Regions from separate parts of the Paenibacillus sp. FSL P2-0136 genome, predicted to be linked through region 2. Evidence: riboswitches for the same ligand, from Rfam matches in the RefSeq annotation. Region 2 holds a riboswitch; each other region holds the start of a gene.
What was found. A riboswitch is a leader RNA that binds a small molecule or an ion and turns the genes downstream of it on or off. The one in region 2 is predicted to bind cyclic di-GMP.
Positions count from the first base shown of each region.

Region 1: linked by a shared signal. The riboswitch ahead of NYE26_RS01640 (transglutaminase-like domain-containing protein) and the one ahead of NYE26_RS03390 (PA14 domain-containing protein) in region 2 are both predicted to bind cyclic di-GMP.
Region 3: linked by a shared signal. The riboswitch ahead of NYE26_RS29385 (flagellar assembly protein A) and the one ahead of NYE26_RS03390 (PA14 domain-containing protein) in region 2 are both predicted to bind cyclic di-GMP.

Region 1 covers NZ_CP150244.1:386,135-396,966, reverse strand. The annotation lists rRNA gene NYE26_RS01645 (16S ribosomal RNA) at 56-1,616, opposite strand; gene NYE26_RS01640 (transglutaminase-like domain-containing protein) at 1,983-2,792, opposite strand; cyclic di-GMP riboswitch class I at 2,806-2,886, opposite strand; cyclic di-GMP riboswitch class I at 2,960-3,041, opposite strand; gene NYE26_RS01635 (class D sortase) at 3,167-3,820, opposite strand; gene NYE26_RS01630 (GtrA family protein) at 3,889-4,293, opposite strand; gene NYE26_RS01625 (glycosyltransferase family 2 protein) at 4,283-5,260, opposite strand; gene NYE26_RS01620 (glycosyltransferase family 39 protein) at 5,357-9,196, opposite strand; gene NYE26_RS01615 (hypothetical protein) at 9,193-10,832, opposite strand, start outside.
Region 2 covers NZ_CP150244.1:806,823-817,654, reverse strand. The annotation lists gene NYE26_RS03390 (PA14 domain-containing protein) at 1-1,309, opposite strand, end outside; cyclic di-GMP riboswitch class I at 1,324-1,404, opposite strand; gene NYE26_RS03385 (sugar phosphate nucleotidyltransferase) at 1,542-2,915, opposite strand; gene NYE26_RS03380 (UDP-glucose/GDP-mannose dehydrogenase family protein) at 4,072-5,412, opposite strand; gene NYE26_RS03375 (glycosyltransferase) at 5,417-6,517, opposite strand; gene NYE26_RS03370 (glycosyltransferase family 4 protein) at 6,619-7,758, opposite strand; gene NYE26_RS03365 (glycosyltransferase family 4 protein) at 7,755-8,945, opposite strand; gene NYE26_RS03360 (glycosyltransferase family 2 protein) at 8,932-9,786, opposite strand; gene NYE26_RS03355 (oligosaccharide flippase family protein) at 10,048-10,832, opposite strand, start outside.
Region 3 covers NZ_CP150244.1:6,889,546-6,900,377, forward strand. The annotation lists gene NYE26_RS29350 (PucR family transcriptional regulator ligand-binding domain-containing protein) at 1-757, opposite strand, end outside; gene NYE26_RS29355 (cupin domain-containing protein) at 774-1,202, opposite strand; gene NYE26_RS29360 (ring-opening amidohydrolase) at 1,273-2,343, opposite strand; gene NYE26_RS29365 (ABC transporter permease) at 2,340-3,092, opposite strand; gene NYE26_RS29370 (ABC transporter ATP-binding protein) at 3,089-3,898, opposite strand; gene NYE26_RS29375 (ABC transporter substrate-binding protein) at 3,913-4,926, opposite strand; gene NYE26_RS29380 (isochorismatase family cysteine hydrolase) at 4,952-5,635, opposite strand; cyclic di-GMP riboswitch class I at 6,140-6,232, shown strand; gene NYE26_RS29385 (flagellar assembly protein A) at 6,310-7,959, shown strand; gene NYE26_RS29390 (aldo/keto reductase) at 7,990-8,964, shown strand; gene hcp (hydroxylamine reductase) at 9,062-10,714, opposite strand.

The DNA of each region.
Region 1 (10,832 bases), 420 kb from region 2:
TGGAAGCAAAGCTTCCGATTTGAATGTCTTCATTGCAGAAGACGATTCTCCATAGAAAGGAGGTGATCCAGCCGCACCTTCCGATACGGCTACCTTGTTACGACTTCACCCCAATCATCTACCCCACCTTCGGCGGCTGGCTCCCTTGCGGGTTACCCCACCGACTTCGGGTGTTGTAAACTCTCGTGGTGTGACGGGCGGTGTGTACAAGACCCGGGAACGTATTCACCGCGGCATGCTGATCCGCGATTACTAGCAATTCCGACTTCATGCAGGCGAGTTGCAGCCTGCAATCCGAACTGAGACCGGCTTTGCTGGGATTGGCTCCACCTCGCGGCTTCGCTTCCCGTTGTACCGGCCATTGTAGTACGTGTGTAGCCCAGGTCATAAGGGGCATGATGATTTGACGTCATCCCCACCTTCCTCCGGTTTGTCACCGGCAGTCACTCTAGAGTGCCCAGCTCAACCTGCTGGCAACTAAAGTCAAGGGTTGCGCTCGTTGCGGGACTTAACCCAACATCTCACGACACGAGCTGACGACAACCATGCACCACCTGTCTCAACTTTCCCCGAAGGGCACCTGATGCATCTCTGCTTCGTTAGTTGGATGTCAAGACCTGGTAAGGTTCTTCGCGTTGCTTCGAATTAAACCACATACTCCACTGCTTGTGCGGGTCCCCGTCAATTCCTTTGAGTTTCAGTCTTGCGACCGTACTCCCCAGGCGGAGTGCTTACTGTGTTAACTTCGGCACCAAGGGTATCGAAACCCCTAACACCTAGCACTCATCGTTTACGGCGTGGACTACCAGGGTATCTAATCCTGTTTGCTCCCCACGCTTTCGCGCCTCAGCGTCAGTTACAGCCCAGAAAGTCGCCTTCGCCACTGGTGTTCCTCCACATATCTACGCATTTCACCGCTACACGTGGAATTCCACTTTCCTCTTCTGTACTCAAGTCACCCAGTTTCCAGTGCGACCTCAGGTTGAGCCCAAGGTTTAAACACCAGACTTAAATAACCGCCTGCGCGCGCTTTACGCCCAATAATTCCGGACAACGCTTGCCCCCTACGTATTACCGCGGCTGCTGGCACGTAGTTAGCCGGGGCTTTCTTCTCAGGTACCGTCACTCCGGTAGCAGTTACTCTACCGGACGTTCTTCCCTGGCAACAGAGCTTTACGATCCGAAAACCTTCATCACTCACGCGGCATTGCTCCGTCAGGCTTGCGCCCATTGCGGAAGATTCCCTACTGCTGCCTCCCGTAGGAGTCTGGGCCGTGTCTCAGTCCCAGTGTGGCCGTTCACCCTCTCAGGTCGGCTACGCATCGTCGCCTTGGTGGGCCGTTACCCCACCAACTAGCTAATGCGCCGCAGGCCCATCCCCAAGCAGCAGATTGCTCCGCCTTTCATTCTTCTCTCAGGAGAAAAAAGAAATTATCCGGTATTAGCTACCGTTTCCGGTAGTTATCCCAGGCTTGAGGGCAGGTTGCCTACGTGTTACTCACCCGTCCGCCGCTAAGTCTGAAAGGAAGCAAGCTTCCTCTCAAACTCCGCTCGACTTGCATGTATTAGGCATGCCGCCAGCGTTCGTCCTGAGCCAGGATCAAACTCTCCAAATTGGTATTTAGAAAGAGCGATTGCTCATTTTGAAACATCTGACGAGAATTTACATTCTCATTTTTGGATCTCACCGAAGCGATCTCCAGATACTCACTCGTTGTTCAGTTTTCAAAGATCAAGCTCGTTGTTAGTGTCGATGTTGTCGTCACCAGCAACTCTTATAATATATCACGTTCATCTGAGCAATGCAAGCTTTATTTTTGAAATCACTTATTTAAGTAATCTCTCATTTCCTTTGCCGCTCCAACAACGCTTATTTATAATAACCTATCCTTCTATTAAAAAGCAACCTTTATATAAATAAAAATAACCCGCTTAATGACTAAGCGGGCTATTCTCAGATAATGCTATAGTTACAGCTATTCTTAGTAGAATTTCGCTGCAGTATATTTGCTTGCTGATTTGATCAGTTCTGTTGATGCTGTTTTCTTACCCAGACCTGCATCCACTGTAGTATCAATCGTCACCCATTTGCCGTTCAGGAACACTTCGTTCCAGGCATGGTATGAAGTTACATAGCTTGTATTCCCCATAACCAACTTGGTTGGAATCCCTTCACTGCGGAGCATAGTAGCGAACAAGGAAGCGTAATCGTAGCAGATACCTTTGTTGGTAGCCAGTGTGTTGTCGTTGTTCGGAATATAATCTGTGCTTACGCTGTTGGCCAGAGAGTAGTCATATTTCACGTTAGCTACGATGTAATTATAGATAGCCTTAACTTTGTCTGCATCTGTGGTCAGACCCTTTGTAAGCTGTGCTGCCTTTTGAACGGATTTATCGGAAGAACTCCACTTTACATTCTGTACAGAGCTCAAATATACGGCATTCACATTGCTCATTGAGAGAGATACAGTCTCGGAAGATAGTACTTTGTATTTGTTACCGGTAGTATTCTCAAGAACGGAGACCTTGTAAGAGCCATTACCTTGTTGCAGCGGGAACGTCTCGGTCGGTTTGGAAGTGTATAAGTTGTAAGTATAGCTGTTATTGTCCTTGGTAATCATGAGCTTCATCTTCTTGTCCTTAGGAACATCGTACGAAACCCCGATAACTCCTTGATCAAGTTGTCCAACATTTAACCAGCTTGAATCTGCATTTGCTGCTTGAGCAGTGCCTGTCTGCACGGAAGTGACGATCACAAAAAGTGTAATCAGCATTAAATAAAACTTCTTCATGGATAAAACCCCTTTCGGTAGCTGGCTGCCATTCTTACGGGAAGGCCCTTTAGCTTTGCGTCCCTACCTTTCGATAGGTTTGCCGTTATCGTATAAGCTTTATCTGTCCAATCTACTGCCACATAATGACAGATTCAGAATGAAAACAAACAAAAAAAGCCTCTTCATTCGGTAACTGGCTGCCATCCATGACGGGAAGGCCCTGTAGCTTTGCGTCCCTACCTTTCGATAGGTTTGCCGTTATCGTGTATTAGCTTTCATAGTTATAGCTTACCATATCTCAATCTATTAGCAAGACCCAAATCACTAGATTCCCGCAAAAATAGACTAAAATTTTATGTTTTTTGACCTTTCTCAGCATTGTCCTATGACAATCAGGTCAACTTTGCATGAATAATGAGTCTGTGGGTAGGGTTGACAAGCGGATCACAGGTAATGAGGGTCAGAATCTTATCATCATCCTTACCCTTCAGTACTGAAATATCGGTAGGCTCTACAATAGATACATCATATACAACATATTTGTATTCCTGTCCGCTTGTAATAACAGTAATGGCATCCCCTTTACCGACCTCATCCAGTCTGTTGAACAGCCGCCCTGCCGTTCTTGACCGATGTGCCGCAATCGCTGCATTGCCTACCGCGCCAATCGGAGCTGTCTCCTTCATATGCGCCGCCGCATGCTTCATATTGGTCTTAGTGGCGCCCTCCAGTACAGGCAGCTTCAGATCGATTTTATCGATTTCAATAATAGCGGTGATTTTGCCTCCCACTTCAATCTCGGGCGCTGTAGTGGGCACCGGCTCTTCCGCACCAGACTCTTCCGCCAGCAGCTGGGTGACTTCTGCATAAGGCTTGCTCAGATCCTGGCTGGCAGGAGCCGTAGCCGAAGGAACGATTTCACTATAGGCCTGTTCAGCCTCTTCCAGCAGCTTCTGCTGCTGACGGTCCTCGTACCATTCGCTTCCTTTGGGGTAGAGCATAATCAGGACCCCGGCAAGTATAATCAAATAGGATAACTTCCGCATGACAATCGCCTCCGCAACATAGAATAAGTGCTTTCCTCCGCAGAATACGGGGAAGATATACGCTCTCTTTAGAATACCCACTTCCGGCTTCCAAAGAAATTAATGATTACTGTAACAAAGGTAACCAGCACCTTGGCCATCAGCACCTGGACGCCCAGCCGGTCAGTCAGCAGATGAATCAGCAGCACCGAAATGCCCAGCACCATCAGATTCAGCACAATAAATCTCACCAGCTGCATCCGGTCAAAGCGGCCATCCCCGCCTCTGTCCCTTCCCTTGAAGGTCACCTTCTTATTCCAGAAAAAGCTGTTGGCCGTCCCGGCACTGTAGGAAATAATCTGTGCAGGGGTGTTAAGCATCCCCAGGGAATGAAGCAGGGTAAATACCGCAAAATCTATGAACGTGTTAAGCAGGCCCACCGCATTGAATTTCAGAAACTGGATCATCCCTGCCCGCCAAGCCTTATCTTGCATAATCGCTTGCCTTCCGCGTGTCTTCGGCCTCTGCCTCCGGGTAGCCTCGGGTCTCGCGTACGATATAAAGCGGTCTATCCTTAGATTCATCATAGATCCGTCCGATGTATTCCCCGATCACGCCCAGCAGCATCAGCACAATGCCGTTAAACAGCAGGTTCACCCCGACAATAGATGCCCAGCCCGGCACAGTCCAAGAGGTGAAGACTTTCTGGAATAAGACCAGGAACAGGTAGATGAAGCTGGAGAAGGACAGGAAGAAGCCGACATAAGAGGCGATTTTGAGCGGCTTGTGCGAGAAGGAGGTGATTCCGTCGAGCGCAAAGCGGATCATTTTTTTGAGCGGATATTTCGTCTCCCCGGCGAAGCGTTCCTCCCGCACATATTCCACCATGGTCTGCCGGAAGCCGACCCAGCTTACCAGCCCCCGTACATAACGGTTCTTCTCCTTCAGACCGCGCAGCACATCGCAGACCTTACGGTCGATGAGCCGGAAGTCCCCGGTATCTGTGGGAATCTCCACACTGGTCATGCTGCTGAGCAGACGGTAAAAGATTTTGGCTGTCACCTTCTTAAAGAAGGTCTCTCCGTGGCGCTTCAGCCGCTTGGCATAGACTACCTCATAGCCTTCCTTCCACTTGGCGATCATCTGCAGGATGACCTCCGGCGGGTCCTGGAGATCTGCGTCAATCACCACAACAGCCTGGCCTTCAGCATAATCCATACCCGCCGTAATCGCCACCTGATGGCCGAAGTTACGGGAGAAGTCAATCAGCTTGACATGCTCATCCCTATTACTGATTTCGCGCATAATCTCAGCCGTACGGTCCCGGCTGCCGTCATTGACGAACACGAGCTCATAGGAATCCCCGCACTCATCCATTACTTTTTTGAGCCGTTCGTAAGTTATCTGAATGACTTCCTCCTCATTATACATGGGCACAATTACACTATATCTGGCCTTCACAAGGGTTCCTCCTCAATTTATTGTAAGCCACAGCTTCCTTGATGCGCTTCATCAACATCAGCTTTGAGCAACTATACGGCTCTTACAGCTCCCCTCCTAGAATACCCAGGAAGGGAACCAGCGAAGTACATGAATGATATAACTGCTGTTCACCTGCATGCCGGACAATACCGGATAGAACATTACAAACAGGATGGCGGCGGCCGCAACATAGGCGTACCGCAGATATTTGGCACCCTGGAACCTGCCGTCAAGCAGCTTCAGGATGTACACAATGGATAGAATCATAAACGGCACCATCGCAAAGTAATGGTACAGGAAGGTCTCACGCGGCACAAGCATCCATGGAACATATTGTGAGAAAAAGCCGATCCAAATCATATACAGGCTCTTGTCCCGGCGCTTCAGGGTGAACCATACAGCAGCCAGCATCGTGAAGATTCCTGTCCACCAGATCAGCGGATTGCCCATCGTTACTATGCTGCTCGCCTTGCCTGCAGGCAAGCCTTCGCCGCCGCTGAAGAACCACACCGGACGCTTCATGAACGGCCACTCCCACCAGGAGGAGGCGAACGGATGTGTAGCTACAAGCTGACTGTGATAGTTGTACATATTCTTCTGGGCATCAATCAGCCCCTTAACGGTGAAGCCCTCTGCCGACGCAGATAGTGAAGGAATGAAGGACAGGCTGTATATGATTCCCGGAATAATGACGAAGAATCCAATGCAGCTGGCCAGCGTGATGATCGTGTTCTTCCAGAAGGACTGATCTGCAGTCCGGCAGGCGGCTTTGAGCTCCTGACCGCTCAGCTTGCCTTCAGCCAGCAGGCGTCCGGCAGCCTTGTATTCTCTGTAGCGTTCAATGAGTACCAGCGCAAGCATAATAGCAAGTCCTGCGCCTCCGTAGATCACGATCCACTTCGAAGCAACCCCGATGCCGAAGAACAGGCCGGACCAGAACAGCGGAGCCAGTGTGGTCCGCAGCGGCACCCGGTAGAAATTCATCGTGAAATACCGCTGCATGAAATAGAACATCAGCATAATGAAGAATACACCGTACACATCGATGGTCGATATCCGCGTCTGGGTGAAATGCATGAAGTCCAGAGCGAATAATCCCGCTGCCAGTGCAGCATAGGTGGTCTTACGGAACAACCGAATCGCCATGATATAGATCAGCGGCAGCATCGCAATCCCGAACAAGGTGCCGATGATCCGCCAACCGAACGGATTGACGCCGAACAGCTCCATCCCTACCCCGATCAGCAGCTTGCCAAGCGGCGGATGCGTGTTCTCATAAGGAACAATATTATGATAATGCTCATAAGCTGTACGGGCATGATAGATCTCATCAAAATACGTACTGTTCATGAAATTAGAGTTCTTGGGAATGACGGACTGCTCGTCAAACAGATTGGCCGGCGTTCCTCTTTTAGCTTCTGCTCCCGAATCGGGTGTCACGCTTGCTATCGTCAGAGGAACCTCCGGTGCCCCCTGCTCATAGAAGGCCATCTCATTGAGAGTGAAGCCTGGAGACGTAACCGAGAGCTTGACATATCTTGCGGATACGTTAAGCGGCTGGCTTTTCCAGATGAAGACATTGCCCACATCCTCGCTTACCTCAAGCGGGCTGCTCCAATTATCAGGGGTCTGGCTGAATTCCAGCTGAAACTTCCCTGTTCCGACACCCCCGAACACATTAACCCGCTCCAGTTGATGGGCCTGCCCCAGATCCACATAGAAGCTCTCGCCGCTGGCTGCTGGCTCCCACAGAGTCTCAGGTGCCTTGTTATCTCCCAGATGATAGAGGGCAAGCGCCCCGTATAGCACGGTGATACCGAGCATCCAGATCCAGTCTCTGCGCTTCAGCTTCAGCGGAGAACGGCGCTCAGCAGGAGCAAGCGGCTTGATGCCTTCTGCAAGCAGCAGATCTGCTGCGTACGCCTCCTTGGGGGTAACCGGCTCAGGCAAAAGCTTCGCAGTTCGGCGGATATATACATCGTATCCAATATAGAGCAGATATATCGCAAGAATGATAGTGGTAATAGCTGTAACCAGAACAATGCCGTCAGCCGGCGGATTTCCGCCGGTATTCAGATACGCCAGTGTATAACCAACATTGATGTACTGGGTCAGGGAGAACCCGAGGAACAGGGTCAGGAACCGCCGGTCCCGGCTCTCCATGAAAGCGAATAAGGACAGAATCAGTACCGGATACAAGTAACGCTCATGCATTTTGGTACCGAATACGAAGACAATCGTGATCAGCACCATAGCGATGAAGTAGGACTTGGAGAGATCCTTGCGGTCCTTGGTATTGAAGGAATAATAAGCAGCAAGTGCTACTGCCACCAGGATGAAAATAAAGCCCCATATACGATACGGTATGCCGAGCCAGGTCACATCCAGCGCCGACCACATCGGGTCAGTCAAGGCATACAGATTGAATGCATTCACTGTGGAATACGGATAAGAGGACAGTGTGCTTTTGTAAAGGTTAATCAAGCCTGCAAAACCGCCGTTGTTCCAGAAGAACGGGGCTGCGAGGACAAGGAAAATCCCCAGTCCGTACAGGGCGCCCAGCGCAAGCTGCTTCCAGGCCCGGTGATGGTAGAAGGCAAGCAGCAGCACAGGTGTGAAAATCAGCGCCTGCGGCTTGATTAATGTAGCGACGGCAAAGAAGATCGCTGCACGTACGAAGCGCTTATCGACAACCCCGATCATACTGAGCAGCAGAAAGATGAGGAAAAAGGAATCCGCCTGCCCCCAGGCTGCCGAATCCATCAGCACAGCCGGATTGAACAGGAACAGCATCATCAGCCCCATAGCCAGCCCGGAGCCGAGCCTGGTTCGCGCGCTCTTATAGATAATCCAGCCAAGCACCAGATCCGAGAGCATCGCGGGCAGCTTGAAGAGAACCGTCTCGGCACCTGAGCCGCCCGCAAAGTTAAATAATCCGCGCAGCAGGCTAAGCAGGTATAGCACATATAAGTACCCCGGCGGGTAATCGGCGAAATAACCTTCCTCATAGAATTTGCCCGGTCCAAGGTCGGTCAGACGCTGGCCCCAGGCCATGAAGGTGTTCATATCATTCTTATAGCCCTGTGCCGTAAGGCCGATCCAGATCCGCAGGATGAATGCCGCTCCAAACAAAACGTACAGCCAGCGGGTGTAGATTACATCCTCCTGTCTCAGCAGACGCTCACTGCGGAAGGCTCTTGTGTACAGAAAAGCAAAGAACAGGCAGAATACTCCAGAAAGCAGCAGCAGCTTGGCCGGAGACACCTTATGCGGCACTTCCTCCGGCTTGCTTCCGCCGTCCGCATCTGCCGGGGGAGCCTGGGCGCCGCTGTCCAGTGAGATGATATTCGATCCCTCCGGCACTGTATCCAGCTTCTCTACGGACAGATCATCGAAATAGGCCTTACCCTGAATCAGATTGGCATAGCCGCCCAGCGCAGCGCCGATTCCGATCTCGGCCTGCTCCTTGCCGGTCTGGCCGATGAACTCCAGACGCTGCCATTCACCGCCGGTATCGCTGGTAGCGGGATAACCGCCCCCAATGCCTACCGGGAAAATATTGGCCCCGATTCCCCCGCCTGCGGTGCTGGCTATTTTGACGTATCCAGAGATTCTGTAATAGCTATCCGGCAAGACGGTAACGGTCTGCACCCACTTCAGGTGATTGGGCTCCAGATTCTCAATAACCGCCGCTTTGCTGCCGGAATGAACCTCTTCTGACTGAACGGATATGGAGCCCGCCGCATCTCCGGCAATCCACATGTCCTTGGTCCAGCCTGCCGGTGCCCCCTCTTCGCCTTCTTCAAAGCCCGGGTTCTGCAACAAATTCCCTTCGGCATAAATGCTTGTTACAGAAAGAATAAATAATAAGAGCATTAGTATAACGGTTGCCGCTGCACGTACCTTCTTGGTCATCGTTCTACCCTCACCTCGTCAATGTTAATCCAGCCATTACCGCCGGTTATGTATACTTCTGCCTGTATCCCCTGCTCCAGAGTGACCGCAGGAAGTGTGACCTGTTGATAGGCTTCCGCCGCAGGCAGCTCTGTCTCTGCAAGCACCTTACCGGCTGCCCGAATGCCGATCTTCCCGCCGCTGCCGCCGCTACTAGCCATAACTGTTAGTCTGTACTCACCGGCTGTGGCGGTAAAAGTCTGCGATACGATGGTCTCTGCTCCGGGATCAAGATATGCCAGCTTACTCCCGGCGAAGGGGTTGTTGCCGGCCACTCCCGTTCGCGCAGAAAAGGACCAGCCCGTTGTCCCTTCCTCAAATCCGCCATTCACAAATTCACCTGCAGCAGTCTTGGGTGTATCTTGAGACCCGCCATTCTGTTCACTGGTGAGCAGTACGCTGTAGTTGGCAAAACGCTTCACTCTGGATCCGGCGCTTGCCGCAGGCGGCGCAGCAGTATTCGCATAGATATATGCGGCATTCGCAGGCACCCTGTTCAGATCATCAAACCTGTATCTTCCAAAGGAAGAGACGCGCTGAAAGGCCTCTCCCGGATTGGCATACTGAACGGACTTCAAGAAATCATGCGGGCTGATCTGTTCATAGAACAGCACATAAATATAAGGCATATTCACCTGGTTCGTAAGATAGACTTCTCCGGAGCTGTGTTCCGAAGCATACTGCACAGCCTCCCCTAAGGATTCATAGAAGACTGGACCGATTCGTTCAGGGAACTCGCGGAAATACGTATTGGAGAATAAAATAAACATCATGGCGAACCCGGCCGCGGCCAGGATGGCTATCCCTTTGACTCTGCCTGCCAGCCAGACGAATCCGGTGCTTACCAGCATAATGAACGGATAAAAAATAATATTAATCCGGTTAATATTCACAGTTGTAATCAGCGCCATTAGCACCGCCACCAGGAACCATAGCAGCACGGCTCCCCTACCAGCGCTCTCCCTCTCCCGCCGGCTTGTCCACCAGGCATGCAGGAGAACGATCAGGCCGAGCAGTGCAAAAGGCAGCGCCAGCGGGTACGCATACCCGTAAGGAGAGATGGAGTTCCAGGCCAAGCCGTCACTTCCGCTCCACATCAGCTTGCTGAACGCAGTGAGGTTATCCGCAGCCGCCTGCCACAGCCTGCCGCCGAATACGGATGAAATCTCCTCCACGCGCGGGGTCGTGAGCTTCGGAATTGTGAACAGCGGAGTGGCTATATCCTGCATAGCGTAACGGTTAATGATAATAAATAGTAATATAGGCAGCGCCAGTACCGCAAACCATACGAAATTCCAGACCAGGGCACGAGGTCTCAGGACCTTGCTATATAATAGAAGAATTGCCGTACCGAGCGCAAATAGCGGGACGAAGAAGTAGGCTGTTCCATAAGCATACAGCGAGAGGGCCAGCATGCCGGTAAAGGCGTACAGCCACCTTGGATTCGCAAAGGCGCGCAGCAGAAAGTATACGGATATCAAAATCATTGTAGGAAACAGATTCGATTCCAATGCCCACCTGGACATCATAATATGCCACGGGTTAATGGCGATAAAGAACATGGCAGCGGTCCCGGCTCCAGACGAGGCCGAAAGTC
Region 2 (10,832 bases):
GTGTCCCCGAGAGCGTCATGTTCTTGAAGTATTCTCCAAGCAAGCCATTCTGGGCAGGCTTACTGTCCGTATCACCGGAGGTTGGGACCGGCTTCGGAATCGGCGCAACGGTTGGTGTTGCAGTCGGCGTTGGTGTTACAGTCGGCGTTGGTGTCGGTGTTGCAGTCGGCGTTGGTGTTGGTGTTGCAGTCGGCGTTGGTGTTGGTGTTGCAGTCGGCGTTGCGGTAGGCGTTGCCGTTGGCTTAGGAGCCGCCGCCGGAGCAGACCAGGCCTTATATTGGTCACGGGTCAGTGTGTAGCTGTCATTCATGAAATTCTTGATCGTAGCCGTGCTGTTATTCTCATAGAGCATCTTGCCCCAGTTCATCATGAACACGTAATTCTGCTGGGTCAGCTTCAGCTTCGAGATGTTCGGCATTTCGCCGTTCTCGCCGATGCCGATCGGTTTGCCGCCAGCCAGGCTGGTCAGATCATCATGATATTTATTCGAGTAGTCGTTATTATATATATCTGCTGCCAGCACATCCACTCTGTCCGCGCCCGGATAGGTCCGTGCATAGGGATCAGAGTTGGCATTCGGCGCATTCGGGTTCCATACCCAAATCAGATTATTTAACTGATGAACGTTCACGAACCGGTCATACATAATATTCCATAGTGCAGTGAAGTTGTCTTTCTTGCCCCACCAGAACCAGCCGCCGTTCATTTCATGGTACGGTCTCCAGAGGATCGGAACCTTAGCATCCCGCAGACTTTTCAGAGAGACAGCTACTTTATCCAGATCAGTGATTAGAGCATTATACTCTGGCGTGCCGGGGGTTACGTATTTGTTAAATTGCGCCTGAGTAATTGGCTTCTGCACATTGGACCATTCGTACTTGGTGCCCGGCAGACTCTGGTGGAAGGTCATGGCGACAATGCCGCCCGCTCTGGACCAGTTCGTTGCACTCCAGACGATATTTTTGCGTTGTGCAGCTACTCCGCTCTCGCTCTGTCCACCGATTGCTCCAAGCTCATACCCATGCAGTGCGGCGTATTGTCCGCTTGTTCCCTTCAGCTTGTTGCTCAGCTCATCCGGACTTTCGAAATAGTCATGCTGCCCTGTAATGATTCCGTTCCCGGAGATCTCATAGAGACTGTTCAGCAGCTTGACCGCCTCGGCTGAGGCATTAGGGTTCACGGGCGCTCCTGTAGAGGAAGCAGCCTTGACAGTGGACGGGGCGATTCCCAGTCCCACGGGTACAGCAGACAATACCACGGCCAGCGACAGCACAGCGCAGAGCAAACGAGACTTACGGTAAGTTTTCACAATATTCTCTTCCTTTCGGTAGCCAGGCTGCCACTCTTGCGAAGGCCCTATAGCTTTGCGTCCCTATCTTTCGATTAGGTTTGCCATTGTCGTTTTGGAAGGATCAATCCCTCTTACCGTAAGTATCGTCGATATGCAAATTTAATGTAGAGTAAAAACAAATTTTGTCTGAAAAATAGTTCTAAATGCCTGATTAAAAATTGTAACAATTGGTTAAATAGATAAGTTAGACCTACGAAATGAACTGATGTAGAGCGATATCCTCCCAGTCCAGAGTAATACGGATATTGTCCTCCTCTACCAGCTCAGACCCTGTCTGCACCTCAATGAACTCCACATCGGTAAGAGCAAGAATGGCATGCTTGGTCCCTTCCGGTATCCGCACCACATCTCCCGCCTTCACCTTATGCATCTTCTCATTGATGACAATGCTGGCTTCCCCGCTGACGAAGGTCCAGATTTCACTGCGTTTGTGATGCAGCTGGTAGCTGATATTTTTGCCCTCATTGATGAAAATCCGCTTGGTCAGCACCTCGTTGCCCTCATCATATTTCACATAATCGATCACCTTGTAGTGGCCCCAGCGGCGTTCCTCGTACATCGGTCTTTGTTCAAAAGTCTTCAGCACTTCCTTGATCCGCGGACTCTCGGCCTTGTGTGTCACCAGAATGCCGTCCGGGCTGGCGGCGATAATCAGATCCTTCGCCCCGATTACCGTGATTGGAATATCCAGCTCGTTAATGAGGCAGGTGCCTTCGGAGTCAGCGGTGATAAAGCCTTTGCCGACATGGTTACTGGTCATTTCCTCGGTCAGCGTATTCCAGGTGCCCAGGTCTTTCCAGAATCCGGCGTAAGGCTGCACGACGATGTTCTCTTCTTTCTCCACCACTTCGTAATCGAAGCTAATCGAGGACAGCAGCTTATACTGCTTCTGCAGCTCCTCGTAATTGAGCGGCAGCCCTTTGCGCTGCAGTATATCCAGCAGGTAACCCAGACGGAAGGCGAACACTCCGCAGTTCCAGAGCGCTCCCCGCCTGATTAGCTCCTCAGCTTGGATGCGGTCCGGCTTCTCCTGGAAGTGGCTCACTTGCAGGTAACCATTCGCTCCCGCATCTGCGCCCGTTGGAATAATGTAGCCGTATTTCTCCGAAGCATGCTCGGGAACTACGCCCATCAGCGCCAGGTTCGCCCCGCTCACCAGCATGGTGTTCTCCAGCTGCAGCACCGTTTCGAAAAAGGAGGATTCCACGTATGGGTCCACCGGCAGAATCGCCACGGTCTCGCTTGGGGACACCCCCGCGATGGAATACAGGTAGGCCGCCGTCAGCGCAATAGCCGGGAAGGTATCCCGCCGCTCCGGCTCCACGATGATCGGCACCTCGCTGCCGAGCTGGCTCTGGATCATCTCCACCTGGCTGCGCCCGGTCGCCAGATACGAGGACCCGGCCATGCCGTTCTCCTCCAGCTGTCTCCATACCCGTTGTACCATTGATTCCGGTTCACCTGCCGGGCTTGCCAGTACCTTCAGAAATTGCTTGGAGCGTGAATCATTGGACAACGGCCAGAGCCGCTTGCCGGAGCCGCCTGATAGAAGTACTAGTTTCATAGTGAACCCTCCATATCGTATTGTTATTGGGTATTTCTTGTTGCGGAGCTGTGAGTTAAAATCCCGCCTGTTATGAGGGTCGCTGCAAGGAATTTTGGGCTTACGGCCGCTGTTGTCTCCAGATGTTGTTGATTATATTGCTTGCAGCAGATAACATCCGGAGACAAAGGCGGACGCTAACGCTCCTACAGCTCCAAAATTCCTCTCCGCTCCATTTCATAACAGGCTTGTGATTTTATATCCGCTTCGCCCGCTGGCGAAGCTCCCGGCTAAAGATCCGATATTGCCGCTTGTTGTAGCGGCAAGGGGAGCCGGGCCGCCGCTATGCTTGCGCGGCAGCAGTTGAATCCTGGTTGCCGGTAGCCTGCCTTCACGACAATTGAATCCCTGGTTGCCGCCTACTGTTGCGGCGGAGAAAAATTCAAAGGCTCAAAGACTCTTAAGTGCCGCTTGTTCCAAGGCGTCGCCGCTGACCTAGCAGCTGGAGAGAACAAGAGTTCCAAGACAATGGAATTCAAGACCGGAATTCAAGACCTGGATTCAAGACTCTTGTGCCAAGGGCTAGCCGCACAAGTTCGCGGCGGCAGAAGCTGGTTAGTTAAGTACTAGACACTAGTGCTCCTCATTTGCTCCATTTGGCCCGCATCCGGGAAATCAGGGGCACTTCTGCTCCTCATTTGCTCCATTTAGTCCGCATCCGGGAAATCAGGGGCACTTCTGCTCCTCATTTGCTCCATTTGGCCCGCACCCGGGAAATCAAGGGCACTTCTGCTCCTCATTTGCTCCATTTGGCCCGCATCCGGGAAATCAGGGGCATTTGTGCTCCTCATTTGCTCCATTTGGCTCGAATTCGGGAAACCAGGGACATTTGTGCTCCTCATTTGCTCCATTCGGCCAGCATTCGATAAATCAAGGGTACTTATACTCTTCATTTCGCCGTCCAGCCCGCTTTCGGCGCATTTAATGGGATTTATCCCTCTCATTTCGCCGTCCAGCCCGCTTTCGGCGCATTTAATGGGATTTATCCCTCTCATTTCGCCGTCCAGCCCACTTTCGGCGCTTTTAATGGGATTTATCCCTCTCATTTCGCCATCCAGCCCACTTTCGGCGCATTCAATGGGATTTATCGCCGTAACGCATCAAGTGGATTGCCGGTCTACACCGCGCCAGCCACGCTGGCGGAGAATCCGCTAAGCCCGCCCATCTGCGGGCGGCCGACGGAGATATATTCGAGGCCGGTGCCTTCGATCTGCTCTTTGGTATAGACGTTGCGGCCGTCGATCAGCACCTGGCGGCGCATGGTTCCGGCAAGCTGGTGCAGGTTGATCTCCTTGAACTGGCTCCAGTCGGTCAGCAGGCAGACAGCATCGCTGCCTTCGGCTGCCTCTTCGGCCAGTCCGCACCAGCGGAGCTGCGGGTGATCATATTCCTTGCGGAAGTTCTCGGCGGCGATGGGATCGTACAGCTTCACTATGGCGCCCTCGGCGACCAGCGCCTCGACGATCTCACGGGCTGGGGCTTCGCGGACATCATCGGTATTGGGCTTGAAGGCAAGCCCCCAGATGCCGATGACCGCGCCGCGCAGGCTGCCGAGCGATTCATGGAGCTTGGAGATAATCATGAAGCGCTGGCCTTTATTGACTTCAACGACGGATTTGAGCAGCTTGAACTCATAATCCACATTCCCGGCAATCTGGATCAGCGCATTGGTATCCTTCGGGAAGCAGGAGCCGCCATAGCCGATACCGGCCTGCAGGAAGGTCGCACCGATTCTCTGGTCCATCCCCATGCCGCCTGCGACTTCGGTGACATCCGCTCCTACCTTTTCGCAAATGTTGGCAATCTCATTAATGAAGGAGATCTTCGTCGCCAGAAAAGCATTCGAGGCATATTTGATCATCTCGGCGCTGCGGATATCCGTGACGAATACATTCTCTGTGAAGCCCTTATGCAGCTCGCGCATAGTCGGCTCAAGCGCCTGATTATCCAGTCCGATTACGATCCGGTCGGGATGAAGCGTGTCGCGGATGGCAGAGCCTTCACGGAGGAATTCAGGCGCAGAGACGATATCGAAGGGATGATTCGTGAGGGAGGAGATCAGCTGGCGGATACGCTCATTGGTTCCAACAGGGACGGTCGACTTGGTCATAATGATCTTATAGCCTTCCATCGCCTGCGCAATCTCGGCAGCGGCCCCTTCGATATATCTCAGGTCGGCTTCGCCGCCCGGCAGAGAAGGTGTACCCACAGCAAGAATGACGATATCGGAGCGGCGGACCGACTCCTGAAGATCGGACGAGAAGCTCAGCCGCCCCTCGCGCAGATTCATTTCGATCAGGGCTTCAATACCCGGCTCATAAATAGGGGATTCCATCCGGTTCAGCTTCTCGATCTTCTGTTCATCCTTATCCACACAGATGACATGATTTCCATTTAGGGTAAAGCATACGCCTGATACAAGTCCTACATAGCCGGTACCAATCACTGCGAGTTTCATACTTTCATCCTCCTTTTAGGAAATTGACGTAGGCCTGTTCCACATACTGCTTGAACTGAACCATAAACGCCTGCTCATCGAATTTGCGTGCATGGCCCATAATCTGGTCGATATCCCACGCATAGGACTCCACCTCATCAATGGCCTTAAGCAAATCATCAACTTCCTGATGCTGGAAAAACACGCCGTTAACGTATGGAATAATCGTGTCCAGCGCTCCCCCGGCCTGATAGGCGATGACCGGTCTTCCAGCAGCATTCGCCTCCAGCGGCGTGATGCCGAAATCCTCTTCCCCCGGGAAAACAAACGCCCGGCACTGGGACATCAGCCCTGTGACTTCCTCATCCTCCAGCCGGCCCAGAAACGAAACGTTCCCCTTGGCCATGCCTTCCAGACGCTTCCTGTCCGGTCCGTCCCCGACAATATACAGCTTGAGCCCGTTACGGTTGAACGCCTCCACCGCCAGATCGATCCGCTTGTAGGAGACCAGCCGCGAGACAATCAGATAATAATCGCCGATGCTCGTAGAGCTGGAGAAGCGGGCCGTATTGATGGGCGGGAAAATCACATCGGAATCCCGGTGGTAATAATTCTGAATCCGCGTCTTCACGACTGAGGAGTTGGCGACGAACTGGTTCACATTTTTGGAGGTGCGCTGATCCCAGTTCTTGAGCCGCTGCATATACACCTTGAGCAGTCTTTTGAATAACCCGGAATTCGATTGCCGCTCCATGTATGTGTCATAGTCCCAGGCGAAACGCATCGGCGTATGACAGTAGCACAGATGGAAGGTGGACTCGGGCACCTGGATGCTTTTCATAAAAGCACTGCTGGAGCTAAGAACGATATCATACCCGCTGAAGTCCAAATCGCGGACAGCCATGGGGTAGAGCGGGAGCACCCCTTTGAAGTTACGCTTCACTCCCGGAATCTTCTGCAGCCAGGAGGCCCGGATATCGGCATCTTTGAGGTTATCGGTCAGGCGGCTTCCGTTAAAAACCGTTGTGAAAATCGGAGCTTCCGGGTACATGTGATGGAAAACCTCCACCACCCGTTCCGCCCCGCCCATCTGGATTAAATAATCGTGCGCGATCGCAATTTTCATGTGAATCATCCTCAAAGTTTTATGGAGCAGCATCATTAAGCAGTACACGCATGGCTAGAGACAGATATGATGCAAGCCTTAAGCATTATGGAGCGGGAAGGTCAGGTGACTGCCAGCAGACCTTTGTAGTAAGCGACAATATCCTTGACCGTGTTCTCGATGACAAAATGCTCTTTCACCCGTCTCATTCCATTGTCCGCCATCCGTCTACGCTCTTCGGGATGGTTCAGCATCCAGGTGATGGAGTCTGCAAGTACAGTAGCATCTCCCGGCTGGATCAGCAGTCCTGTCTCACCAGGAACCACGATCTCCACCGGTCCGCCTTCATTGGAGGCAATCACCGGCAGTCCGGCTGCCATGCCTTCGACGATGACCTGGCCGAACGGCTCAGGAGTGATCGACGTATGAATCAGTAAATCCGCTTGGTTCATGAGTCCTTGTATATCATCTACATGACCCAGCAGGCTGACATTGGTGATGTCCCCCTGCTGCATCTGCGCAATTAATTCCTGCTTGTATTCTTCCTCCCCGAACAGAGCGTCACCGGCCAGCCAGAATTTCACGCGGCTGTCCTGCTTGAAGGCCTTGGCCGCTTCCAGCACAATATGCTGGCCTTTCCAGTGGGCGAGCCGCCCGACCAGCAGGACGTTGAAGTCCTTCCGGTCCCGCCGGCCGATCCCTTCACCGATCGCCTTGGCGAAGGCCGAGTAGACGACCAGCGTCTTCTTCGAGCGCGGCAGCTCCAGTGCATTCAGCGTGGAGTGGGAATTGGCAATGACCCCGTTGGGCAGCAGGCGTGACAGCAGCCGGATCGCCTTGGCGACAACCGGCTTCAGATAAGGCGCCCCGATGTGATCCCGGATGTGCCAGATCAGCGGCACACCTGCTTTTTTGGCAGCAACAGCTCCGTAAAAGGCCGATTTCAGGGAATTGGTATGCACGCAATCCACCTTCTCTTCCTTTAGCAGCGGAGCCAGCTTACGGCCATAAGCCAGCAGCTTCATTGCAGCCGCCGGAGCCCCGAGATTCACGGCATTGCGGCCGCGGCTGCGGATGCTCTCATCCAGCGGGATAATGCGGACATCGATGCCCTTCTCCCGCAGACGTTCGGCAAGCGTGCCTTCCTCCGCCAGGATCACCAGCGGCTCAATCTGCTCACCAATGTTGGTGAGGATGTTGAACAAGGCAACCTCGCCCCCGCTCCATTTGGCGGTGTGGTCGATATAAGCGACTTTGATCATCCTACGCTCACACCCTTTCCCAAGGTTTCGAGGAATACAGATTCAATCTTGTCGCCCACATGCTGCCAGGTGTACTTCTCCAGCACATGATTCCGGCATTCGTCCCGGCCCGGCAGCAGCTTGCGGTTGCTCAGCATATGAATCATGCCTTCCGCCATATCCTCACTGGCTGCACTCTTGAACAGCAGCTCAGGCCGGAAGCCCTGGAGGATCTCCTTGTTGCCGCCGACCGGCGTAGCCATCACCGGCAGCCCCGAGGCCAAGGCTTCAACGGTGATCAGGCCGAAGCCTTCCAGTGCCTGGGAAGGAACAACGAACATATCTGCCGCCTGATAATAGGAGGCCAGCTCATGATCGGGAATGTACCCGAGCAGCCGGACCTTGTTGCCCAGCCCGTAATCGGCGATCCGCTCTTCCAGCTCCCCGCGCAGCGGGCCCTTGCCCCCGATCAGCAGAATTGCGTTCGGGAACCGCTCTGCCACCTGCTTCCAGGCTTCCAGCAGTTGCAGCAACCCCATCCGGTTCATCAGCCGGCGGACGGTCAGGACCGTTGTTGCGCCTTCCGGCAGATTCAGCGTCCGGCGGATCGCCAGCCGGTTCGTCGCGGGCGTGAACCGCTCGACATTGGCCGCTCCCGGAATGACAGTAATCTTATGCAGCGGTACACCATGCAGTTCGTGCAGCATGTTACGGAAGTAATCGCTGAGGACGATGAATTTGTCCGCCAGCTTGTAAGCCTTATGTTCTATCGATTTGGCAATCGTTGTTTTGACCTTATGCTTGATACCTTGACCTTCGATCTTCATCTCTTCGTTCCACGGGCCGTGGAAGGTCATGATGACCGGAATCCCCCGCTTCTTCGCTTCAATTGCCGGCCCGATGCCGTAAGGGGCGAAGTGGGTGTAGAGAATATCAATCCGCCCGCTGCCATCCCCCATCAGGGAGGCCGCCTTGCGCTGGAAGGCATCCTTGCGCTTCCAGATCGTCTCCTTCGGATCACCGGCATTGTGAATGATCAGTTCCTTCGGCGTCTCCGGTGTTTCTTGGCTGCAGATCAGGGCATGCACCCGGTTCCGTGAAGAGAGCTGTTCACACACGGATTTGAAATAGGTGTTCAGTCCTCCGGGCTGTAACGAGGGCCAGCTGAGGCCGGTCGTCATAATGTTGAGTCCGTCATTGTACGACATAGCTTCTCTCCCCCTTGTTCTCCTTCTCGGCCTGACCCGCTTCGTTATGCCGGGCCAGCCTGCCTGCGCTGTGCAATTCGTAATGCTTGAAGCCGACCATGAATTCATACATCACCCAGAAGACGGATACCGCGAAGCCCGAGATGCCTTTCTTGAACAGGCCATGCAGGAAATACTTCTGCAGGAACCGAGCCGGCGGACGCAGCAGCAGGTGGCTCAGCTTGAATGGCTTGCCGCTGGCGAATGCACTCTCTGCTTCCAGATCGGTGTATTTGTTGAACCGGGCGACATGATCGTTGATGCTGCGGAAGCCTTGATGCCACAGCGTTCCGTTCAGCTTCACGGTCCGTTCCTCGGACACCTCTGGCATCTCATGCACCAGAGAGTTGCGGATACCGTATTCCTTGCGGTTATACAGCCGCACCAGATACTCGCCTTTATCCAGCCATTTGCCTAGGAAGTCGCCAATCCGGTACAGCGAGAACGCGACCGTAGCATCGGTCAGTCCCGGCTTGCGCTCCAGGATATCCCGGGCCAGCTCCTCGCTGACCACTTCGTCAGTATCAATTAGAAAGACCCAATCATGGATGGCACGTTCCACTCCGAATTCCCTTTGCTTCGCATATCCGGGCCAGGGGTTGACATACACCCGGCATCCGAGGCTCTCGGATAGCCCTACAGTCCCGTCTTTGCTTCCTCCGTCGATTACGACCACCTCATCGGCGAATAACCGGCAGGACTGAATCGCTTTGGATATCCGAACTTCGTCGTCCTGGGCAATGATGACCGCCGAGATCGGGTAGCTGCCCCGGCCGCCAAGCACGCTTGTTACTGAATCCATGATAGGTATCCTCCTTTGCCTGGTAGGGTCCGGCGTGTGTCGTCGCTGCGAGAAAAGTTTGGGCTTCCGGCCGCTGTTGTTCTCTGATTTCCTTGATTGGACCGCTGATAGCGGGTGAAATCAGAGAACAAAGGCGGACGCTAACGCTCCTACAGCTCCAAATTTTCTCTGCGCTTCTCCAAACACCGTCCCTTGGTTTTTTAAGCAGATAAGGGCTCGCCTCGTGTACTCGGCTCGCCAAAACAACTAGTTACTTAACTGCTACACATCCATAGGTTTCTTGCGAATATACGAATTCATCGTCGTCTTCATCCACTGAAGGTCCTGGGCGTTAATGAGCAGCCGCGGAAGCTTAACCTTCAGGTTGTACCTGATATTGAGAATAATGAACAGGAACCGCAGCACAGCCGATGAGAGCATAGCCACCCCGGCTCCGAACAATCCGAACTTCGGCACCAGCAGGAAGAGCAGCGGAATCACGAGGATCAGGCCGACCCCCTGCAGGATGGATACGAACTTCGGCTTGCCCAGCGCCATGAACACCTGAGCCAGAATCAGCGTCCCGCCGCTGATGGTTACTTCCAGCAGCAGCAGGCGGAACACGGTAAGCGCGGTATTGAAATCCTTGCCGTAGAGCAGCGGGATGACAAAGGGCGCTACCAGCATCAGGAACACTGCGCCTAGCAGAGTACAGGTAGTACTGATCCGGAAAGCCTTGAAGGTAAGGGCAACCGCTTCGTCCTTCGACATCTCGGAGGCCTTCGGGAAGAGCACCACCGTGATCGAATTCGCGAAGAAGTTCACCATACGCGACAGGCTTACCGCTACCGCATAGAGCCCCAGATCTGCCGGTCTGAGCAATCCGGCAATGATGATCTGGTCTATGTATACCGAGAATTGTCCAAGCAGGTCGTTTCCGTAGGAGCCCAGACCGTAGGTGAACAATCTTTTGAAATTAAGATAGGAATCCCGGAGCTTGACCTTGTAGGTCCGCAGCAGCAGGATGGTCATCCCGATGAACAGCGGAACCGATGGCACCAGATAGG
Region 3 (10,832 bases), 1.6 Mb from region 2:
CCACTACCGACAGCTCGCTATTCCATTCCAGCAGCACCAGCAGACATTGGTCTGCTCCCTTGTCATTGACAGCCGAGACATAAGCTCGGATACGCCGTTCTCCAACTGTGAGGAATGTAATGCCGAGACTGCCTTCCTGGCGAAGCTGTATCCAGGCCGGAAGCTGCTCCTCCAGCTGTAGCGCATCCGCTTGCGGAGAACAGAAGACCTGATCGGTATCATCCAGCAGGACGACCGGATTATGCAGCATCCCGTCCAGCGTCAGCAGGAAATCTTCAATCCCGTCGCCATGGAGAAGCTGCTTCGACAGCTTCTGGAACCGGCTCTGCAGCTGCGAGAGCTCCCGCGCCTCCTGCACCAGCACCCGCTCCATAATGTCGCGGACCACATCGGAGAAGGAGGTGGAAGCGGGCAGCTCGAAGATCGGGAAGCCCAGCTGATCCGCCAGCTCCAGCGCCCGCGGCGGAATCTCATCGATATAACGTTTGGTTTTGATCCCGAGCGCGGACACTCCCTTCTGGTTCAGCTGGGGAATAATCTCTGCGATCAGCTCCGGCCGGTTATGAAAGGGGAAGCCGCTTGTAATCAGGAACTCTCCCGGACGGACCCAGTCAATAACATCGGGAACCTCCATTACATTGACCCGGTTAATATAACGCCCAAGGCCCCCGGCCCCAGCCAGCAGGGCCGCTTCCTTCAGGTCGGGAATCAGCAGAATATCGCTGCAGGTCAAACCGGTAATTACATTGCTGCCCATGGCTCCGCCGCCTTTACTATAGCTTGGAAGAATAGATATCCTCGATTAGTGTAGTGCCGAAGAAGCTGTTGGACGGCACGTCCGCCTCCGCCGGTACAAAAATACTGATCTGCTCCGAAGGAGAATCCCCTGTATTCCTGACAGAATGGACTACGCCCGCAGGCACATGGAACGTATCTCCGGCCCGGTAGCTGTACCACTCCCCGTCACATAGCAGCTTGACCTCTCCTACGGTAATATGAATGATTTCGACTACATCATGATAATGCGGCAAGACTTGACCGCCGATCCCCAGCTTCTCCCACAGAATCGAGCTCATGCGGATGCCCAGGCGGTCCGCCTCCGTTGCCGAGACAATCTCCCGGTGATACAGCTTTATGTGATTCGGCATAAGCTCCCATGTCATATCTGCTGCTGCCAGCACTTTCGTTTCCTGTGTATGCATATTCGATTCCCCCATGATGGATAAAATTTTTCCTTTAACTTAAATTTTTAGTTCAATCTATATAGCTCTGCTACCTGCGGCGGAACACAGCCGCCACCGGTCCTCCGCCCTTCGGCCCCTGATGCTCGCCTCCGCCGGAGACGTAGATCATCGGGTCGCCGCCGACATAGGCCAGCACACCGCCGACTACAGCCCGCGCATGGCGGGTATGATTGATATCCGAGTCATCCAGCATGATATGGCGGCGTCCGCGGATGACGCCATCGGGATCAGCTTCCGCCTTGGCCAGCACCTGCACCAGCTCTTCACCGGGATAACGGTCCAGCAGGCCCTGAAGCGCAGCGCCATCCACAGCATCCTGCATCACGGCATGGTCGATGTGGTACGGGCCGTCCGCAGACAGTGAGTTCCCGAACACAATCACTTCGCAGCAGGACAGCTCACTGCCCGCCGAAGTGGAGGCTACCGCGCTGAATTGAGTCCAGTCCGTGCAGATCTCTTCTTCCTGTAAGGCCGCACGATCCACCTCACCCAGCGCTACCCCGGCACCCAGTGCAGAAGCTCCTCTGGAATAGCCCATCGATTTATAAGTATCCTCTGTGACGAGCGAACCCTCACGGCTGTGTGCCTCATAGATCTGCTCAGCGGTAAGCAGCGGACATTTGATCTGTACAAAATGCACATCCCCCGGTGAGGTAATGCCCGCATCCATGACCGCACGGGCCACGGCATCCGCCACGGCGTCCACCTGAGGGAGCCGTCCCAGTTCCTCCGGCCGGAAGCTCCGGGTTCTGGCGACTCCAATGGCGAGTGACTTCAGGCCATCAGTGACCACACCCGGCTCCTTCTGCCCGCTGCGGCTGATAACCGTGAAGTGCGGACTGAGTACCCCTTCCGTACCGCCGGACATCACATAAGAGATGTCGTCAGCTCCTCCTTTTGCCGCTTCAGCAAAGAATCCTTTCAAGGCCATCACAGCATAACCCCGTGTAAAATCATTCACACAGCCGTTTCCCTCCGTCTTCCCCAGCACCGCGACCACTTCCTCCGGCCGGAACAAGCCTGCTTCCACCGCTGCGCTTAATCCCGACATATCATGCGGCGCGCCTGCCGGGATTCGAATGACCGAGCAGTTCATCATAGATCATCGCTCCTTGTCCAGAAAATAACCCGTTTCTCCAGCAGCCCGATACACCAGAACAGCAGCAGGCCGCACAGCGCCGAAGCAATAATGGCCGAGAACATCACCGGCGTATCCATATGATAGGAAGAGACAAGCACTACATAACCGAGTCCCTTATTGGCTCCGACAAATTCGCCGACTATGGCACCGACTATGGCGAGCGAGGTGGAGATTTTGAGGGCAGAGAAGATATAAGGCAGACTCGTCGGCAAGCGCAGCTTCCAAAAGATTTCGCTCTTCGTCCCTTTATAGGTGGAGAACAGCTCCCAGGCTTCGTATTCAATCGCCTTAAGACCCTTGACGCTGTTCACCAGAATCGGGAAAAAACAGATCAGCATCGAAGCGATTACCTTCGAGGTATACCCGGTCCCCAGCCAAACGACCAGCAGCGGGGCCAGCGCCACCAGCGGCGTAGTCTTAAGGGCGATGGCCAGCGGGAACATTCCCTTCTCCATTGGCTTGGAATGCACAAAAATCACTGCAGTAGCCAGGCCGAGGATATTGGCGAGAATGAACCCGGTCAGGGCTTCGCCCAGCGTAACCAGTGTATGCGACCAGAGCGAGCCATTAATAGCCGAGACTACCTGCGTAGGCGCAGGCAGCAGATACATAGGAACCGACAGGAGACGTACAGCCAGCTCCCACAGCAGCAGGAAGCCGAGCGCAAACGTGACCGGGTACAGGGTGTCTTTGATTTTGACCGTCATAGATGCTTCACCCGCTTTCTCAGTTCCTTGACAATCCGGTGGAATTCCGGCAGCTCCTCCATGCCCGCCTCACGCGGGGAGGGCAGCGTCACCGGAATGATATCCGTCACACCGGCAGGCCGGGGAGACATCATCACGACCCGGTCCGACAGCAGCGCGGATTCATGGATCGAATGGGTGACCATCACAATGCTGCTTAGACTGGTCTCCGGGCTCTCCCACAGCCGCAGCAGCTCGAAATTAAGCTTCTCACGCGTCAGCTCATCCAGCGCGCCGAACGGCTCATCCATCAGCAGCACCGTCGGATCGGCCGCCAGCGCCCGGGCAATCGCTGCCCGCTGCTGCATCCCGCCGCTGAGCTGATGCGGGAAGTGGTTCAGATAATCCTGGAGGCCGACCAGGCGCAGTGCACTTTCTGCTTTTTCACGTGCCTCGGCTTTGCTGAACTTCTTCTTCTCGCCCAGCTCCAGCGGCAGCATGACATTCTGTAACGCGCTGAGCCACGGCATCAGGACCGGCTTCTGAAAGACCATGCCCAGGGACAGATCAGGTGAAGCATACGCCACCTCTCCACCGGTCTCCGGGCTTAACAGCCGCAGCATCAGCCGCAGTGTCGTGGATTTCCCGCAGCCGCTCGGTCCGAGGATCGAAATGAACTCATTGCGGTATACATCAAGACTGACCTGATTCAGCACAGGCACGTTGCCGAAGGACAGAGAGCAATTGCGCAGGGAGAGCATGGTTTCCCGGGTACCGGGATGCTGCGCGGCGGCAGCATCCAACTGTTCTTTGATCGCTGTTGTCATTGTCGGTCCCCTCCTTATTTCAAAAACTCGTTGGTGAACAATCCGCCGATGTCCTGTTCCTTTTTCACAAATCCCAGCTCGACCAGATTCTTCTGCAATGTCTCCCAAGATGCCTCGTCCATTGAGCCCAGCGGGAGCTTCTCCGGATCAAGCAGCGGAATGCTGGCCTTCATCATATTGACCTCATGCTTCAGATCCAGCTTCTCGCCATACTTCAGACCAAATTCGGCTGCCTCCTCCGGATGCTTCACTGCATAATCCCAGCCCTGCATAGACGCCTGCACGAAGCTTGTGACCATCTCCGGGTCCTTCTTGATGATAGACTCCGTAGTGAACAAGGTATCGGCATAGAAATTGATGCCGTAGTCGTTCGGGTCGATAATATTCACTTCCTTGCCCTGCTCCTCTACAGCCAGCACTTCATTAATGACATATCCGGGCCAAGCCTTGACCTGACCGGTTAACAGCGGACTCAGATCATATTTGACCGGCATCTCTTCGATTTGCGAAGGGTCGATACCCGCGCTTTTCTCCATGGCCCGGAAGGTCAGCTCTTCATTGCCGCCCAGCTTAATGCCTACCTTTTGCCCGACCAGATCCTCCATCGTCTTGATCCCGGACTCTTTGAGCGTGAACATGACGAACGGGGTTTTGCGGTAGATCGCGGACAACGCTTTGACCGGGACGCCTTTCTCTCTGGCGATGACGATCTGGTCGGCACCGGTAACTCCGAACTCCTCACTGCCGGAAGCTACCATCTGCACAGCCGGGAAATCCGAGCCCCCCGGGCGGATCTCAACATCCAGCCCCGCTTCTTTATAGAAGCCTTTTTCCACCGCGGTATAAAAGCCGGCAAACTGCGCCTGGTGAATCCACTTCAGCCGGAGCACCACCTTTTTCAGCTCGCCCGAGCCTTCCGCTCCCTGACCTTCAGCCTTCCCGGCTTCCGTATTGTTACCGCAGGCGGTCAGGAGCAGCATTAGCGAGGTTAACAGCATCAGCGCTTTCGTTCTGGACTTGTTCCACATGGTTATTCCCCCGTTTATGAATGATTTAGTATTGCTCCAGCGCCTTCAGCACCGCTTGTGAATCACTTACACTGCCGAACACCCCGCCCTGCATTTGAACCATACTCAGCGCCGCCAGGTGATTCGCTTCATCCGTTGCTCCTGTACAATCTGCAAGGATCAGACACTCGTACCCGCGGTCATTGGCTTCCCTCATCGTGGTGTGTACACAGACATCGGTAGTAATACCGGTCAGAATCAGATGGGTAATTCCTTTATTCTTCAGGATCAGGTCCAGGTCTGTTGCGTAAAAGCTCCCTTTGCCCGGCTTGTCTATAATGTACTCTCCGTGGGCAGGCGCCAGCTCCTCAATGATCTGCCAGCCGCGCTCCCCCCGCACGAGGATTCGTCCCGCCGGTCCTTCGGAGCCGATCTCGGCTCCGATCTGGCGGCTGCGCCACTGCTTGTTCGCCGGCAGATCCGACAGATCCGGCTTATGTCCCTCGCGGGTATGGATCACGGTGAAGCCTTCGATGTCCCGGATACGGGCCAGCAGCCGCTGAATGGGCTGGATCGCCCTCGCTGTTAATGAGAGGTCATAACCCATTCTCTCGACGTAACCGCCCTTGCCGCAAAAATCCGTCTGCATGTCGATAATCATCAGCGCTGTCTTCGCCGGGTCCACAGCCCCGTCATAAGGCCAGATGTAAGGTGTTGCTGCAATCTGCATGGTTTATGCTCCTCTCCTGATGTCGCTATCTCCATTAATGTTATATTAGTTAACATTAATTCGCGTTTCCTTGATATGAGTTAGATTATATTACAATGAATTTGCGATGTCTTCGGTTTTATTACGAAATAATACACTGAATGTTTGTGTTTATTTACATAGTTAACATATACATAACATTAACACCCGCAAAACTGCTTATCAAAAAAGAACACTCCGAGTCTTACCAAGCCCAGGGTGTCCCAACAGTTGAATGCTCATACTTTCCTCCCCCTGACTCTTCCATAAGCTGTAAGCGCTGGGAAACCAGTTTTTTTGTCGAAATAGAGCTGCATATTTCGAGTTTTTTGATAAATAGGCATAATATAGTTGAAAAATAGCTCTTTAAGTACTAGAATTAAGCTTGTTTGCAGAAGTTAATGACGCGTAAGAACTATTTATGACTCTTTTTGTCGATTACAGTCGACCATAACTCCCACCTCTACAGGATGTATATCATTGATCTATTTCTAAAGGCAAACTCCCCGAAAGGGCAGGACGCAAAGCTATGGGCCTAAGAACGCCGGAATCTGCGTTTACGGTTGCCAGGCTGCCAATAGAGACCACTTAAGCCAGCTATTCAGGAGGGAAAGCCTCCCAGGCTTGATGATGTTCTTTTTCTGTACGAATTGCCATTGATCATACGAAAAAGTGAGGTTACAACCATGCCGCAGCAGGATATCGAACCAAGCCGATATGAATTCGTAGAGTCCCTGATGCTCGAACGTAAAGGTCTCCTGGATTCATTCTCTGTGGAGGGCCGAGCTTCTGACGGGACAACTGGAGATAAGAATGGAATTATCCTCGTGCAGGACAACCAGATATTCATTACTCCCCCGCTCCCCGGAGGTGCTCCCGCCCGCATTTCTGCGGTCCACCCTGTTGTCCTGAAGATCAACTGGAAGACCGTTACAGAGCCAACCGAGGTGACCAGGGCGGATTATATCACTTGGGAGATCTGTGAGAAGCCCCAATATGAAATTACCGTATCGCCTGACAAGCTCAAGGTCCACTTCACTTTATACCGTGCAGAGAAGTACGCCTGGAATCTGGTCAACTGCCCCGCCGCCTTCGAAGCGGTCGTCCGTGCCCAGCCCAATCCGGCGATGCTGCTGTCCACGCTCACCATAGAACAGATTATCGCCTCACTGGACAACCGTTTTATTCTGCGCAACCTGAACATTCCCGCCCTGTACGCGGAGCTTACGAACCCTACATATCTTCCCGTATGCATCGCTGAAGGCAGAGCCCCGCTGCCCGGCAAGGAAGCCCGGCTGGAATTCCTGCTGCCTGAGCATACACTGGAGGGGAACCGGATGCTTCAGGGACAGGGAGCCCGGGGTCAGAAGCCTGCGGAACCCTTGGAGTATCTCCGTTTCCCGGGAGCCCCCTTTGCCTTTGCAGGCGAAGTCTTCGCCCGCAAGCTGCCGCCGGAAGAAGGCATTCCCGGCCTCGACACAGACGGAAGGGTCCTGCCCCCTCCCCCGCCACAGGATATCTACTTTGCTGCCGGTAATCATGCCAAGCTCCTTCCCTGTGGTAATATCGTAGCCCGGCACACCGGCAGGCCCCGTATCTGCGGAGGAAGCGGCAGCGTCCGGATATGTGACTTCCCTCCGGTCAGTCTTCTGGCCAGAGAGATGACAGATCCTGCGGGCGATGTTATGTTCGCAGGTGACATCATTGTACCGGGAGATCTGGAAGGACCTGTACGAATTGAAGCCCTTGGGAATGTGTACGTCTATGGCGATATCCGCAAATCTACAATTATAGCCACCGGCAGTATTTACGTTAGCGGCCAGGTCACCGGCAGCGGCCTGTACGCCGGGCACGCCGGGGTAATGCAGCATCGTCTGCACAGCCTCGCAAGCCTGCTGCGGACAGAGACGGACGGACTGCTTGAGGCGGCGCGCCAGCTGGCCAAGAATGTGGAATCCCGCCAGCAATCCGTGAATTACGGCCTGGTAGTCATGCTGCTGCTGGAGGATAAATACAGCCACTTGGGCAGCCTGATCCGTGATCTTCAGGCTGCGCTAAGCCGTATGAACGGGGCGTTCGGCTCCGGCACGGACCAGCTCTGGCAGATGCTTGAGGTATTCGCCCATCCGGGACAATTCACCGGGTACATCACGGACAGTGTCCTAAGCCGCTTCTCCAGGCTGCTGCTTAAGCTGGGTGAGGAGATTGAGCTGCTCCAGGAGGAGCATGCGGTGATTAATCTCGCCCGGTCACAGGACAGCCGCCTGGAGTCCGGCGGCAAGCTGCTTGTGCGTGATTCCTGCTAAGACTACTACTATATAAGGAGAAGTGAGAGCGTGCGATATAACCGTCTGGGCAATAGCGGCCTGCAGGTGTCCGCCCTGGGTCTTGGAACCAATTCCTTCGGCAAACGGGCAGATCAGGAGACCTCGGTCCGCATTCTGCACACCGCTATGGATCAGGGCATCAATTTCATCGATACCGCCAATATCTATGCCGGATCTGAATCGGAGCGGATCATCGGCCTTGCGCTTGAAGGCAAACGCCATAACGCAGTGCTGGCGACCAAAGCCGGATTGCCGAAGCATGAGGGACCCGGCGGCAGCGGCTCTTCGCGCCATCATCTGATGCAGGAGCTGGAGGGCAGCCTGCGCCGGCTGAAGACCGACTATGTGGATCTGTATCAGATTCACACCTTCGACCCCTACACACCGCTGGAGGAAACGCTGCGCACGCTGGATGATCTGATCTCCGCAGGCAAGGTGCGCTATATCGGAGCCTCCAATTATGCCGCCTGGGAGCTGATGAAGGCGCTTGGAATCAGCGAAGCCCGGCACTTCGCGAAATACATCTCTATCCAGTGCAGCTATTCGCTGGCTGACCGCACGCCCGAAGCGGAGCTGCTTCCGCTCTGCCTGGATCAGGGTCTGGGCATCATCCCATACTTCCCTCTGGCGGGCGGCATTCTTACCGGCAAATATACTGGCAGCAGCAAAGCCCCTGCCGGCTCCAGAGCAGAGACCGATCCGAACTTCCGCCGCTTCCTTACCCCGGAGCGCATCTCGCTCGGGGAGCAGGTTCAGGCCATTGCGGAGCGACTGGGCACCTCACCTGCAGCTCTATCCCTGGCCTGGCTGATGAACCGGCCCGCCGTCTCCACGGTGATCGTCGGTGCAACTACTGTAGAGCAGGTACAACATAATCTGCTGAGTCTCTCCGCTTCACCGGATGCGGAAATACTTGAGCAGCTTGACCAGGCCAGCGCCGCCTTCCGCACCGGCGAGCCGTTTGCAGTCTACCGGCTGCCGTAAGCGCTGACGGTGACGTTCATATCCATACACAAAAGCGAGCCCCCGTATACGGAGACTCGCTTTTGAGTATTTTGGCTAATGCTGAAGCTGTATTGCATTATACCGCAGCAATGAACCGCTCCATGTCTTCCTGTACCGTAGTAATACCGCCGATGCCGAAGGTATCTACCAGAACCTTAGCTACATTAGGCGACAGGAAGGCCGGAAGTGTAGGACCCAGATGAATGTTCTTCACGCCCAGATGCAGCAGCGCCAGCAGTACAATCACCGCTTTTTGCTCATACCAGGCAATGTTATAGGAGATCGGAAGATCGTTGATGTCTGCAAGACCGAACACTTCCTTCAGCTTAAGCGCTATGACCACAAGGGAATAAGAGTCATTGCACTGGCCGGCATCAAGTACACGGGGAATTCCGCCGATATCGCCAAGCGCCAGCTTGTTATATTTGTATTTGGCACAGCCTGCGGTAAGGATCACCGTGTCACTCGGCAGCTCTGCCGCGAAATCGGTGTAATAATTCCGGCTCTTCATCCGTCCGTCGCACCCAGCCATGACGAAGAATTGCTTGATGGCGCCGCTCTCTACTGCTCCAACCACCTGATCCGCGACATTCATTACAGCCGCATGCGCGAAGCCGCCGATAATCTCGCCTGTCTCAATCTCCACCGGAGCGCTGCAGCTCTTGGCCTGCTCAATCAGCGCCGAGAAATCCTTCTCTCCGTCCGCGCCTGCCGCGATATGCTGAATTCCCGGATACCCGGTGTTGCCTGTCGTGTACAGCCGGTCTTTGTAGCTGTCCTTCGGCGGCACAATGCAGTTCGTAGTCATCAGAATCGGACCATTGAAGCTGGCAAATTCCTCATTCTGCTTCCACCATGCATTGCCGTAGTTGCCTACGAAGTGGCTATACTTCTTGAAGGCCGGATAGTAGTGGGCCGGCAGCATCTCACTGTGCGTATACACATCCACTCCGGTACCCTCGGTCTGCTTCAACAGCGCCTCCATATCCTTGAGGTCATGACCGCTGATCAGAATACCAGGGTTCGTGCCTACCCCAATATTGACTGTGGTAATCTCCGGATTGCCGTAGGCTGCGGTGTTCGCACGGTCAAGCAGCGCCATCACATCCACGCCGAACTTGCCGCATTCCAGCACCAGCGCTGTCAGCTCACCGCCGCTCAGATTGTCATCCAGCGCAGCTGCCAAGCCTTTTTCCATAAAAGCATGTGCTCCTGCTTCATAGAAGCCCAGTACCGCAGCATGCTCCATGTAAGCAGCCATTCCCTTCAGGCCATAGGTCAGCAGCTCGCGCAAAGAGCGGATATCCTCATGTTCTGTAGCTAGCACACCTACCGTTGCCGCCTTGTCCATCAGCTCTTCATCAGTCACTGCATTCCACTTCGCCGCGTCATGCTCCGACAAATAGGCCATCACTCCGGCATCAGCCACTCTGCTGCGCCACAGATCCCGCAGGGCCAGTCCTTCCCGGATCTTCGCAGTGAAGTATTCCGGCACAAAGTTGGCATTGGTAATGGTAGCGAACAAGCTCTCTATCATAAATTTCTCCGTCACCGGATCAGTAATCCCCAGCTCACGCCCGCTGCGCGCGAAGATGGCAATACCCTTAAGTGTATACACCAGAAGATCCTGCAGATTTGCTACCTCACTGGTCTTACCGCACACCCCCTGAATCGTACAACCCGTCCCCTTAGCTGCCTCCTGACACTGGAAACAAAACATTTCGCTCATTACCTGAATCACTCCTTATCATTAATGGAATCGCTCTGTGCCTCGCCTTTACAGTTACCAATAATTGTAGTAGACTTTCGTCTATCAATCGGTAACGAATGTTACCAATTACAACACA